Linked DNA regions of Gemmata palustris. The protein of the gene in region 1 interacts with the protein of each later gene in a pairwise test. Links are inferred from orthologs where the notes say so. Each region holds a gene or a part of one and is shown in the gene's direction. Other genes may lie near its edges.

Region 1 (3,073 bases):
ACCCACAGGCTCCGCAAACGCAGCAGACGGCCCAGAACTACATCAAACGGGCAATGGGCTTCGGCGGCGAGACGCTCGCCGTTCACCGCGGCGACCTGTTCGTGACGTCCTCGCTCACGTACCCGGACGACGACCCCGCGTTCGCCCGACCGGACGACCCGGTCGATTTGTGGAAGCCCGAGTACCGCTACCGGAACAGCACGAAGGCGACATCACTGTTCGCCGCGTCCCGCGCCGCCGGGTTCACGGGCGCCGTGCCGGGCGGGTTCCAAATCGTGCGCAAGGGCGAAGAGCAGATGCTCGCCGACCTCCGCATCGTCTGGGACAACGACAAACAACCGACCGAGTTAGGCGGACCGGTGAAGTCCCGGTGGCAAGCCGCCCCCGAAGGCGCGGCCCAGTGGCGCGCGGACGACCCGCGCTCGCCCCGGGCGTTCGGCCATACCGGGGACGCGCTCGACTGGATTCGGTACCAGCACCTGTCGGCGCTGTGGAAGACGGCCCCCGCCAACAAGATCGACGACACCCCCGCGACCGACCCGAAGGTGCTGGCCGAGCAGAAAGCGACTTACGTCGACAACTTCCTCGGGTACAACATCGGGCGCTCGAGCGGCGCCCACGAGCAGTCGTGGGTCGGCGATCTGAGCCTGGAGTGCGAGGTCGAACTCCAGGCCGGGGCCGAAGTCGCCCTCGAGCTGTCGAAGGGCGCGGACCGGTTCCGGGCGACGTTCGGCGGCGGGAAGGTGGTGCTCACCCGGTCCGGGCCGAGAGCGGGCGAGTTGGGCAGCAAGCCGTGTAAGGTGAGCACGGGTACCTACAAGGTCCGGTTCGCGAACGTGGACGCCCGGTTGTGGGTGTGGGTGGACGGGAAGCGGATCGACTTCGGCCCCGAGGCCGACTACGAACCGACCCAACTGAAAGACACGGAGTACGACCGCGACGACACCCACAAAGAGGGGTGGGTCCGCGCCAACGACATCGACGCCCCGGCAAACATCGGGGCGCGGGGCCAAGTGACCGCGATCCGCCACATCGCGCTCCACCGCGACATTTACTACACGTGGTCGCCCCCCGGGACGCAGTCCCTCCCGGCCGACTTCAACGAAGCGGACATCTTCTACGTGCAGCCCGGGCACTACTTCTGCATGGGCGACAACAGCGCCCACAGCTCCGACAGCCGCGAGTGGGGCGTCGTCCCGGACCGGCTGATGCTCGGCAAGGCCGTGTTCGTGTTCTACCCCGTGGCCTTCGACTGGAAGCTCGGCTGGCCGCCCGTTCGCTTCAAGGCGGGGAAGAACCGCGTCGGGTTCATCAAATAGCGCGGTTCAAGATCGGTGTCGCGAGAAAGACGTGTTTGCGCCGATCGCGCAGCGCGGAGGGAGCACGATGCTAACCGGCGAGATCCAGATCCGCGTGCGGTACGCCGAGACGGACCGAATGGGCCTGCTCCACCACGCGAACTACCTGGTGTACTTCGAGCAGGCCCGAACGGAGTTGCTCCGCGGGCGGCACGCATCGTATAAGGAACTGGAGGACCAGGGGTACTTCCTGGTCGTCGCGAAGGCCGAGGTGAAGTTCAAGAGCCCTGCGCACTACGACGACGTGCTGACGATCCGCACCACCGTGACGCGCACCTCCGCCGTCCGGCTGGAGCACAAGTACGAGGTGTTCCGCGACGGCGCGCTCATTACCGAGGGCGCGACGACGCTCGCGTGCGTGGGGCGCGACGGGAAGCTCCGCGAGATGCCGCAGTGGTTGTCTGAAACGAAATAGGCCGGGGGGAAGCCGACCCGGTTTCGTGATTGCGATAACGTGTTGAACGAGCCGCGACCGCGAGGGAGCGGGGACTGCGGCTCCCAGATTGAATCGCGACCGCGAAGAACCAGTTGTGCCTCCCGCTCCCTTGCGGTCGCGGCTCGTTACCAGGGGCGCGGCCCGCGACAAGAGACTCGGAGCCGGGCCGTCGGTGGAACCGACGCCCGAATAACGGCCCACCACTCACGGACCGGCCGCCCCCGGCCGTTCGCCAACGCAGGGAGGTTCCGTGCGCCGGTTCTGGATTCATCAGGTGCTCCCCGCGGTGTTCGCCGCGGTGCCGGTACTGGCCGCGGCGCTCGTCTTCGTCGCGGTGCCCGCCGACGCGCGGCGCGACTACCTCGCGCGCGTCGAGACGTCCCCCATCGACTGGATCATCGTCGGCGTCGGGTTCACGCTGTTCGTGGCGCAGGTCTTCCTGGCGTGGCGCGCGATGCGCTGGCTGGAAACGGACTTCGACCTCAAGGCCGATCGCTGGCTCGGCCACTTGTGCCAGGCCGCGGAGTGGTTCCCGCTGCTGGGGCTCATCGGGACGGTCGCGGCGATCCTCCAGACGTTCAGTTCGATCACCCCGGGCGCCAACCCGACCCCGCAGGACATCATCCGCAAGTACGCCCCCGCGATCACCGCGACCGGCGGCGGGCTGTACATGGCGTTCATCAACATTTTGCCCGTGTGGGTGGTCGCCATCGGGCGCGACCTGATCCGCTCACTGGCCGGCATCGCGCCGCCCCCCGAACCGCCCGGCGCGCCGGGGGCCAAACTGTGATTACCCCGCCGCGCCGGGCCGTCACCCGGTTCTTCATTCCCCTCATCGACGTCCTCATTCTGCTGTTCTGCATCTTCCTGCTGATGCCGTTCGTCAGCGGCGGGTCCGCGCCCGAAGCGACGGACACCAAACCGGCCCCACCGAAAGAACCGCTGCCCGACAACGTGCAGGAGCTGCAGCGCCAACTCGCCGAGGCCCGCGATCGCCTCGCGCGGACGGAAAAGCTCGCACAAGCTCGCGTAACAGACCGGCTCGTGGTGCGAGTGCTCCACACCGATCGCAAAGACGGCACGCTCTACTACTTCGACCCGGACCGGCAAGAGATTCGCACCGAGGCCGACGCCCAGCGGTTCCTGATTCACCAGAAGACGCTGGCGAGCAAGGCCGGCGGGGTGAAGGACCTCTACTTCCTGATCCTCTACCCGGAAAACTCGCTGGGGTTCCCGACGAAGACTCAGGAAGACCTAATCCACCACTGGTTCCGCGACA
Region 2 (4,603 bases), 6.1 Mb from region 1 along the record:
TGACGCGCACGGAAGTCGAAGGGCTCGTCGGCGCGCCCGTACCCAGCGACATCCACCCCGCGACGATCACGGGAGGAAAGGTTACGTACCACACGGCTTACGAGGCCGATCTCGAACCGCCGGCCACCGTGCGCCCGATCCGTCACACGAAGGTGATCGGCCCCGCACCGGCTCGCACGCTGGTCACGTTGGAATTCGACGCCACACAGCCCGGGCACCCGTTGGTCGAAGTTCACTACCCCGACCCGCTTTTCTGATCGTCACTTCACGAAGCCCACGAAAACTGCCGCCGGCGATTTCCGGCGGCTTTCTCGTCCCGTTAGGGTTAGTTCCGCCCGCGCCAACTGTGCCGGTTCTACCGACCGCGCGAGCGGTCCGTATTGACCCACTTTTCCACGCTCCTTAGATTGGGACTCTGGTGGGGTCCGCGCGCACGAAGCGCCGCGAGCCACGGCGCGTAGACGTTCACGCAGGGAGTCAGACAATGGCGACAGCGCAAGCGGGCCTCGAACCGACCATTTTCGAGCGCCTGGGCGACCGGTTCAACGCCTTCGTCGAGGGGTGCGTGCGCGTCATCTCCCGGATGCTGGGCGGTTCGACCGACGAGCGCCGGATCAAGAGCATCGGCTACATCCGGCCCCGGAACGCGGAGGCGCACACCGTCCTCGCCGGCTCGGCACTCGCGCGGGTGAACGAACTCGAACCGAAGATGCAGGGCCTAACCGACGACGAGTTGAAGGCACTGAGCACGGAGTACCGGGAGCGGCTGAAGCAGGGCGCGACGCTCGACGCCCTGCTCCCCGAAGCGTTCGCGGCGTGCCGCGAGGCCGCGCGCCGCACCAAGAGCATGCGGCACTACGACGTGCAGATCCTCGGCGGCGCGGTGCTCCACGGGTACAACACCGGGCTCGGCAGCATCGCGGAAATGAAAACGGGCGAGGGCAAGACGCTCGTCGCCACGCTCGCCGCGCACCTCAACGCGCTCGACGGCCAGGGCGTCCACGTCGTCACCGTGAACGACTACCTGGCGCGACGCGACTGCGAGTGGATGCTCCCCATTTACAACGCGCTGGGCGTCTCGGCCGCGTACATCCAGTCCGACATGGACCCGGAAGCCCGGCGCCGGGCCTACGAGTGCGACATCACCTACGGCACCGCGTCCGAGTTCGGCTTCGACTACCTGCGCGACAACATGAAGATCGCGCGCCACGACGACGAGCAGTACCACCCGTACTACCGCCAGGTCCAGCGGGCGCACCACTACGCCATCATCGACGAGGTGGACAACATCCTCATCGACGAGGCCCGCACCCCCCTCATCATCAGCGGCCCGGCGTTCTCCGACGCCAAGCGGTTCGCCGAGGCCGACAAGGTGGCCCGCGCGCTGGCGGAACTCGAGCGCAAGGCGCGCAAGGAGCTGATCGCCGCGGGCACGGTCAAGGCCGGCGGGACCGAGGGCGACAACCTCACGATCCTCGCGCCGATCGACCCCGCCAAGGTCGACCCCCAGAACCCGCCCCCCAAGGGCGTGTACTTCGAGATCAAGGAGAAGGAGCGCACCTGCCACCTGACGGACGTGGGCGTGCGCAAGGCGGAAGAGCTCGCCGGGGTCGAGAGCTTCTACACCGCCGGCAACATGGAGTGGCCGCACCTGATGGACAACGCGCTGAAGGCGCACCACCTCTATCAGCTCGACCGCCACTACATGATCGACCGCGACCAGCGGGAGAACAACGAGCTCAGCATCGTCATCATCGACGAGCACACCGGCCGCGCGATGTACGGGCGCCAGTGGTCCGACGGGCTGCACCAGGCCGTGGAAGCGAAGCACCCGAAAGAGGGGGTGCAGATCAAGCAAGAAACGCAGACGATGGCCACGGTCACGCTGCAAAACTTCTTCAAGCTCTACGCGAAGCTCGCCGGGATGACCGGGACCGCGAAGACCGAGGAAACCGAGTTCTGGAAGATCTACAAGCTCGACGTGGTCGCGGTCCCGACCAACAAGCCGATGCGCCGGATCGAGCACAAGGACCTCGTGTACCGCACCGACAAGGAGAAGTGGGACGCGGTGGTGAAGGAAGTGGTGGAGCTGTGTAAGACCGGGCGCCCGATCCTGATCGGCACCAAGGACGTGGACCGCAGCGAGAAACTCTCGCACATGCTCAAGCGCCAGGGCGTGAAGCACGAGCTCCTCAACGCGAAGCCGGAGAACGTGGGGCGCGAGGCCGAGATCGTCGCGCAGGCCGGGCGCATCGGCGCGGTGACCATCTCCACGAACATGGCCGGCCGCGGAACGGACATCATCCTCGGCGGGAACGCCGAAACCCTGGCGTGGGCGCGCCTCAAGCAGCTCAAGGACTCCGACAACCGCCCGCTGTACCCGACCCGGCTCGAGGTGCCCAACGACGTGTGGACCGCAACGGTCAACGAGATCGAGTCCAAGGAGAAAATGAAAGAAGAGGGCCGCAAGGTCGCGGAGATGGGCGGCATGCACATCCTCGGCACCGAGCGCCACGACTCGCGGCGCATCGACAACCAGTTGCGCGGGCGCGCCGGGCGCCAGGGCGACCCGGGCTCGAGCCGGTTCTACCTGTCGCTCCAGGACGAACTGATGCGCCACTTCGGGGGCGAGTGGGTCGGCAAGGTGCTCACGCGCCTGGGCATGGAAGAGGGCGAGGCGATCGAGTCCGGGATGGTGAGCCGGCGCATCGAGGGGGCACAGAAGAAGCGCGAGGAGATGCACTTCGACCAGCGCAAGAACCTGCTCGAGTACGACGAGGTCATGGACCTCCAGCGGAAGCGCGTTTACGGCGCGCGCCAGGAAGTTCTGGACGGCAAGAACCCGCGCCTGATGATCCTGGAAATGATCCGGCTCCAGATCGAGTCGGCGAACGAGCGGTTCCTCGCGGACAACTACGGCGCGGCCAGTTTCGCCGAGTTCGCCAGCAATCGGCTCGGTATGGAGTTCGAGGCGAGCGACTTCCGCACCTCTTCCTACGAGGACGCTTCGCGCCAGGCGCTCGAACAGGCCATCGCGAACGTGCCGACCTTCATGCAGGAGCGGTTGGAAGAGAACCTCAACTCCGACGAGGACGAAAAGGACTGGAAGTGGTCCGAACTGACGCGGGCGATCAACGCGAAGTACGACCTGAAGCTCACCGAAAAGGACCTCCGAAAGATCGGAGCCGATAAACTCGCGGAGGTGCTCGTTCACAAGGCCGAGACCGCGGTGAAGGCCGTGAACCTCGCCGACGGCGAACGGTTCCTCACGCGGACCTACGGGGCGGAGGCCCTGGCCGAGTGGTGCCGGCAGAAGTTCGGTATGAAGGTCGCCGTCGAGGAGATCCAAACGCGGGGCGGCGCCGAACTGACCGAGTACCTGTACCGCAAGGTTCTGGCGACCTACCGCCAGAAGGACGTGGAGTTCCCGGTCCGCGTCGCGATGCAGAACTTTATGTCGGACAAGCCCGCCGCCGGGCAGCAGCGGTACGACCGAGACGGCCTGTACCGGTGGTCGGCCCAGCGCCTCGGTACGGTGATGGCCGCGCGCAAGCACGGCCCAGAAGCCCTCGCGGACCCGGCGGGGTTCTTCACGGTCGCGTTCAAGGCGCTCGACGAGGAGGGCTGGACGGAGGAGCTGATCCGCACGGAACCGCGCTCGAAGCTTCGCGAGAAGCTCACGGAGATCGCGCCGAAGGCAATGCCGGCGGGCGACGTCAGCGAGATCGACAAGCAGCTCGAATCGATCTTCACCGGGGCGAAGGTGGCCGAACAGGAGGACGCGAAGGAACTGGTCGAGTGGGCGCAGCGGGAACTCGGGCTCACGCTCGACTCGGCACGGATCGTCGGCAAGACGCCGGACGAAGCGCGCCACGGCATCCTGAACGCCTACGACGAGAAGTACCGCCCGGAAATGCACTCCGTGGAGCGCACACTGGTCCTGGAACAGATCGACAGCGCGTGGAAGACGCACCTTCTGGTGATGGACAACCTGCGCAGCGGCGTCGGCCTGGCCGGGTACGCGCAAGAAGACCCGAAGATCGTGTACAAGCGCGAGGGGATGCAGGAGTTCGACAAGATGTGGGCCGGCATCCGCGACCGCGCGACGGAGTCGGTGTTCCGCATGGAAGAAATGGGCGACGAAGAAGCGCAGGCCGCGCTGTGGGCCGGCGCCCGAGCCACCCACGCGGCCGCGATCTCCGCGACCCAGGCCCGCCAAGCGCAAATCGATTCGAGCGAGCAGCAAACGAACGCGGGCGGCGAGGGCAAGAAGGTGGAGCCGATCCGCAACGAAGGAAAGAAAGTGGGGCGCAACGATCCGTGCCCGTGCGGGAGCGGCAAGAAGTACAAGAACTGCCACATGAAGATGGAAGCCGGCAAGAAGTAAGGCGCGAGTTTTAGCTGCGCAACGTGAAGCTCGAAAACAGCGGCCGGGTTCCACCCCGGCCGCTGTTGCACCTCGCCGGGAACGGATTCCCAATGCTCCTCAATCTCGTCTACCTGCTCGCGCTCGCGACCCTCTCACCGTGGTTAGTGTGGCGCGCATTCGCCACCGGCCGGTACCGCCGTGAACTCGTTGCCAAGTTCCTCGGTCGGGTGAGCG
Region 3 (3,147 bases), 8.0 Mb from region 1 along the record:
CTTGGGGAGGGGACAAGAGGCGCGCGGGCGGCTAGGTTGTCACCACCCCCTCGGGGGCGGACACGACCACTAGTTCCGTTTCGGGATCGTCGTAGCGGGTTGAACGAGCCGCGACCGCAAGGGAGCGGTAGCGCCTCCCGCTCCCTTGCGGTCGCGGCTCGTCGCAAGGACACCGAAACGGGATTAGCTCACAGCCGTTCGGCGAAACGTTGTAGGGTTCTTCATGCCACGGACAGCCTTTCTGTTCCCCGGTCAGGGCGCGCAAACGGTCGGCATGGCGGGCGCGCTGTGCCAAGCGCTCCCGGCCGCAAACGATCTGTTCCAGCGCGCGTCCGCGATTCTGGGGTACGACCTGCTCGACGTGTGCGTGAGCGGCCCGCCGGAGCGGTTGAGCGCGACGGACGTGAGCCAGCCGGCCATCTTCGTCGCGAGCCTCGCGGCGCTCGAACAACTGAAGGCCACCGAACCGGACGCGGTCACCGGTGTCGTCGCCACGGCCGGGCTGAGCCTCGGCGAGTACACGGCGCTGGCGTTCGCGGGCGCGCTGTCGTTCGAGGACGGGGTGAAACTGGTCCAGGCGCGCGGGCGGGCCATGCAGGACGCCGCGGTCGCGACGCCCTCCGGGATGGTGAGCGTGCTCGGGATGGAAGTGCCGGAGGTCGAGGCCCTCGTAATCGAAGCGCGGGGTTCCGATACGCTCGAGGTCGCGAATTTGCTCTGCCCGGGAAACACGGTGGTGTCCGGCGCGCTCGCGGCCCTCGACCGGTTCGAGCAACTGTGCGTGCAGAAGGGCGGCATTCGTACCGTGCGGCTCACGGTGGCGGGGGCGTTCCACACGAACTTGATGAAGCCCGCCGACGAGAAACTCGCCGCCGCGCTCGCGGGCGTCGCGCTCGGCGCGCCGGTGGTGCCGGTGTGGTCGAACGTGGACGCCCGCCCGCACGCGGACCCGGCCGAAATTCGCGGGCTCCTGGTGCGGCAGGTGCTCTCGCCGGTGCGGTGGGAGGACACGCTCCGGGGCCTGTTCGCCGAGAACGTGGAGCGCTTCTACGAGATCGGGCCGGGGCGCGTCCTCGCGGGTCTGCTCAAGCGGGTCCAGCGAAAGGCCGATATCCGAAACGTCACCGCGTGAGTGCGGGCGCCGCGGACGTCGCGGAAAGTTAAAAGGAAAAAGGCAAAAGGCAAACGAAGACGGGCCCGTGCCTGTGGCGCCTCTTGTGTTGTTTTACCTTTTAACTTTTGCCTTTTACCTTCCGCATCAACCGGGGCGGGCTTTTCTTTTACTGGTCGCGTCAGTAGAGTTTTGTTCGTAAGTCGCTGCACAGGCGCCGGGGAAGGCCACTCACCCTTCGCGAGCCGGGCGAGCGCCATACAAAATACCAGACGCAGTGTGCGGGGACCGGTTGGAGCCGGTCGGACCGCGGGGTTGCGGTGGCGCCACCACCGCCCGGAGGGTCGAACCGTGTCCGTTGAGCAACGTGTCATCGACATCGTGAGCGAGCACTTCGCCTACGACAAAGAAAAGATTACCCGCAACACCACGTTCATCGAAGAGATCGGCGCGGACTCGCTCGACATCGTCGAGTTCGTGATGGAGCTGGAAGAAGAGTTCGACATCCAGATCCCCGACGACCAGGCCGAAAAAATTAAGACCGTCGGCGAAGCCACCGACTACATCGACACCGCTATCAAGAACAAGCCACAGTGACTTCTTCCTCTTCCGCGACCCGCCGCAGGGTGGTAATCACCGGCCTGGGCACGGTGAATCCGCTCGCGCTGAACGTGCCGGACTACTGGCGGGGCCTCCTCGCCGGGCAGAGCGGCATCGCGCCGATCACCCTTTTCAGCACGGCCGCGCACAAACTGGTGAGCGGCGCCGAGGTGCCGTTCAAAGTCACGTTCGCCGGCGAGGTAAAGGGCTTCAGCCCCGAACCCACCATCGACACGCGCTCGGCCCGCCGACTCGACCGCTTCACGCAGTTCGCGCTCGTCGCGGCCGCCGAAGCGGTGAACGAGAGCGGCCTCGATTTCGCGAAGGAGAACCCGTTCCGCTGCGGGTGCATCCTCGGCAGCGGGATCGGCGGTATGGCCGAGTGGGAGGACGGGCACCGCACGCTCATGGAGCGCGGCCCCGACCGGCTCGGGCCGTTCCTCATCGCGAAGATGATTGCCAACTCCGCGAGCGGCAACATCTCCATCCGGTTCGGGCTCCGCGGGCCGAACACGACCGTTTCCACCGCGTGCTCGTCCGCGGCGCACGCGATCGCAGACTCGGTGGCCGCAATTCGTAGCGGGCTCGCCGACGTGATGGTCAGTGGGGGGAGCGAGGCCGCGGTGACGCCGCTCGGATTGGGCGGGTTTATTGCGTGTCGCGCGCTGTCCACGCGGAATGATGACCCGAAAGCCGCGAGCCGGCCCTGGGACAAGGACCGCGACGGCTTCGTGCTGAGCGAGGGCGCTGGGATTCTGGTTCTCGAGGAGTACGAGCGCGCCAAGGCCCGGAACGCCCCGATCTACGCGGAAGTGTGCGGGTCGGGCAACACGGCCGATGCGTTCCACATCACGGCCCCGCACGAGGACGGCATCGGCGCCGCGGAAGCGATGCGCGAAGCCGTGAAGGACGCGGGCTGGAACCTGGGCGACGTTAACTACATTAACGCGCACGGGACCAGCACCGGCCTGGGCGACGTGGCCGAGACCAAGGCCGTGAAACTCGTGTTCGGCGAGCACGCGAAAAAGGTCATGGTGTCCAGCACCAAGAGCATGATCGGGCACCTGCTCGGCGCGAGCGGCGGCGTGGAAGCGGTCGCGTGCGCGCTGAGCATCAAGCACGGCGTACTGCACCCCACGATCAACCTGGACAACCAGGACGTCGAGGGCGGGTGCGATCTGGACTACATCCCGAACACGGCCCGCGAGGTCCGCGTGCGCAAGGTGCTGTCCAACAGCTTCGGCTTCGGCGGGCACAACTGCTCGATCGCGCTCGGCGCGATCTAGCGGGCGAGATGCGAAGACCGATTGGCCACAAAAAAGCACAAAGGGCACAAAAGAAAACCAAAGCAGAAGAAGTGATTTGTATTCACTCTTGTGTCTTGGTTTTCTTTTGTGCCCTTTGTGCTTTTTTGTGGCCAATCTGCTTTTATTTAC

The links.
Region 2: the proteins of J8F10_RS00150 (region 1) and secA interact in binary tests that used the Escherichia coli proteins (3 or more experiments, as listed by UniProt). The link is inferred for Gemmata palustris from one-to-one orthologs.
Region 3: the proteins of J8F10_RS00150 (region 1) and acpP interact in binary tests that used the Escherichia coli proteins (3 or more experiments, as listed by UniProt). The link is inferred for Gemmata palustris from one-to-one orthologs.

What each region holds. Positions count from the first base shown.
Region 1 is NZ_JAGKQQ010000001.1:30,914-33,986, reverse strand. What follows is about bases 137-3,061. They hold J8F10_RS00150 (acyl-CoA thioesterase), read left to right. Parts: upstream 137-1,350; coding sequence 1,351-1,773; downstream 1,774-3,061. Other genes in these bases: J8F10_RS00140 (hypothetical protein), read left to right, coding at 2,581-3,061; J8F10_RS00145 (MotA/TolQ/ExbB proton channel family protein), read left to right, coding at 2,045-2,584; J8F10_RS00155 (S26 family signal peptidase), read left to right, coding at 137-1,319. Also shown: more of J8F10_RS00155, read left to right, coding at 1-136; more of J8F10_RS00140, read left to right, coding at 3,062-3,073.
Region 2 is NZ_JAGKQQ010000001.1:6,161,692-6,166,294, forward strand. What follows is about bases 133-4,587. They hold secA (preprotein translocase subunit SecA), read left to right. Parts: upstream 133-484; coding sequence 485-4,387; downstream 4,388-4,587. Other genes in these bases: J8F10_RS25590 (hypothetical protein), read left to right, coding at 133-257; J8F10_RS39260 (3-deoxy-D-manno-octulosonic acid transferase), read left to right, coding at 4,480-4,587. In the rest of the region: more of J8F10_RS25590, read left to right, coding at 1-132; more of J8F10_RS39260, read left to right, coding at 4,588-4,603. UniProt on the Escherichia coli protein: Required for protein export, interacts with the SecYEG preprotein conducting channel.
Region 3 is NZ_JAGKQQ010000001.1:8,059,941-8,063,087, reverse strand. Bases 87-3,085 are described here. They hold acpP (acyl carrier protein), read left to right. Parts: upstream 87-1,462; coding sequence 1,463-1,708; downstream 1,709-3,085. Other genes in these bases: fabF (beta-ketoacyl-ACP synthase II), read left to right, coding at 1,705-2,997; fabD (ACP S-malonyltransferase), read left to right, coding at 224-1,132. UniProt on the Escherichia coli protein: Carrier of the growing fatty acid chain in fatty acid biosynthesis.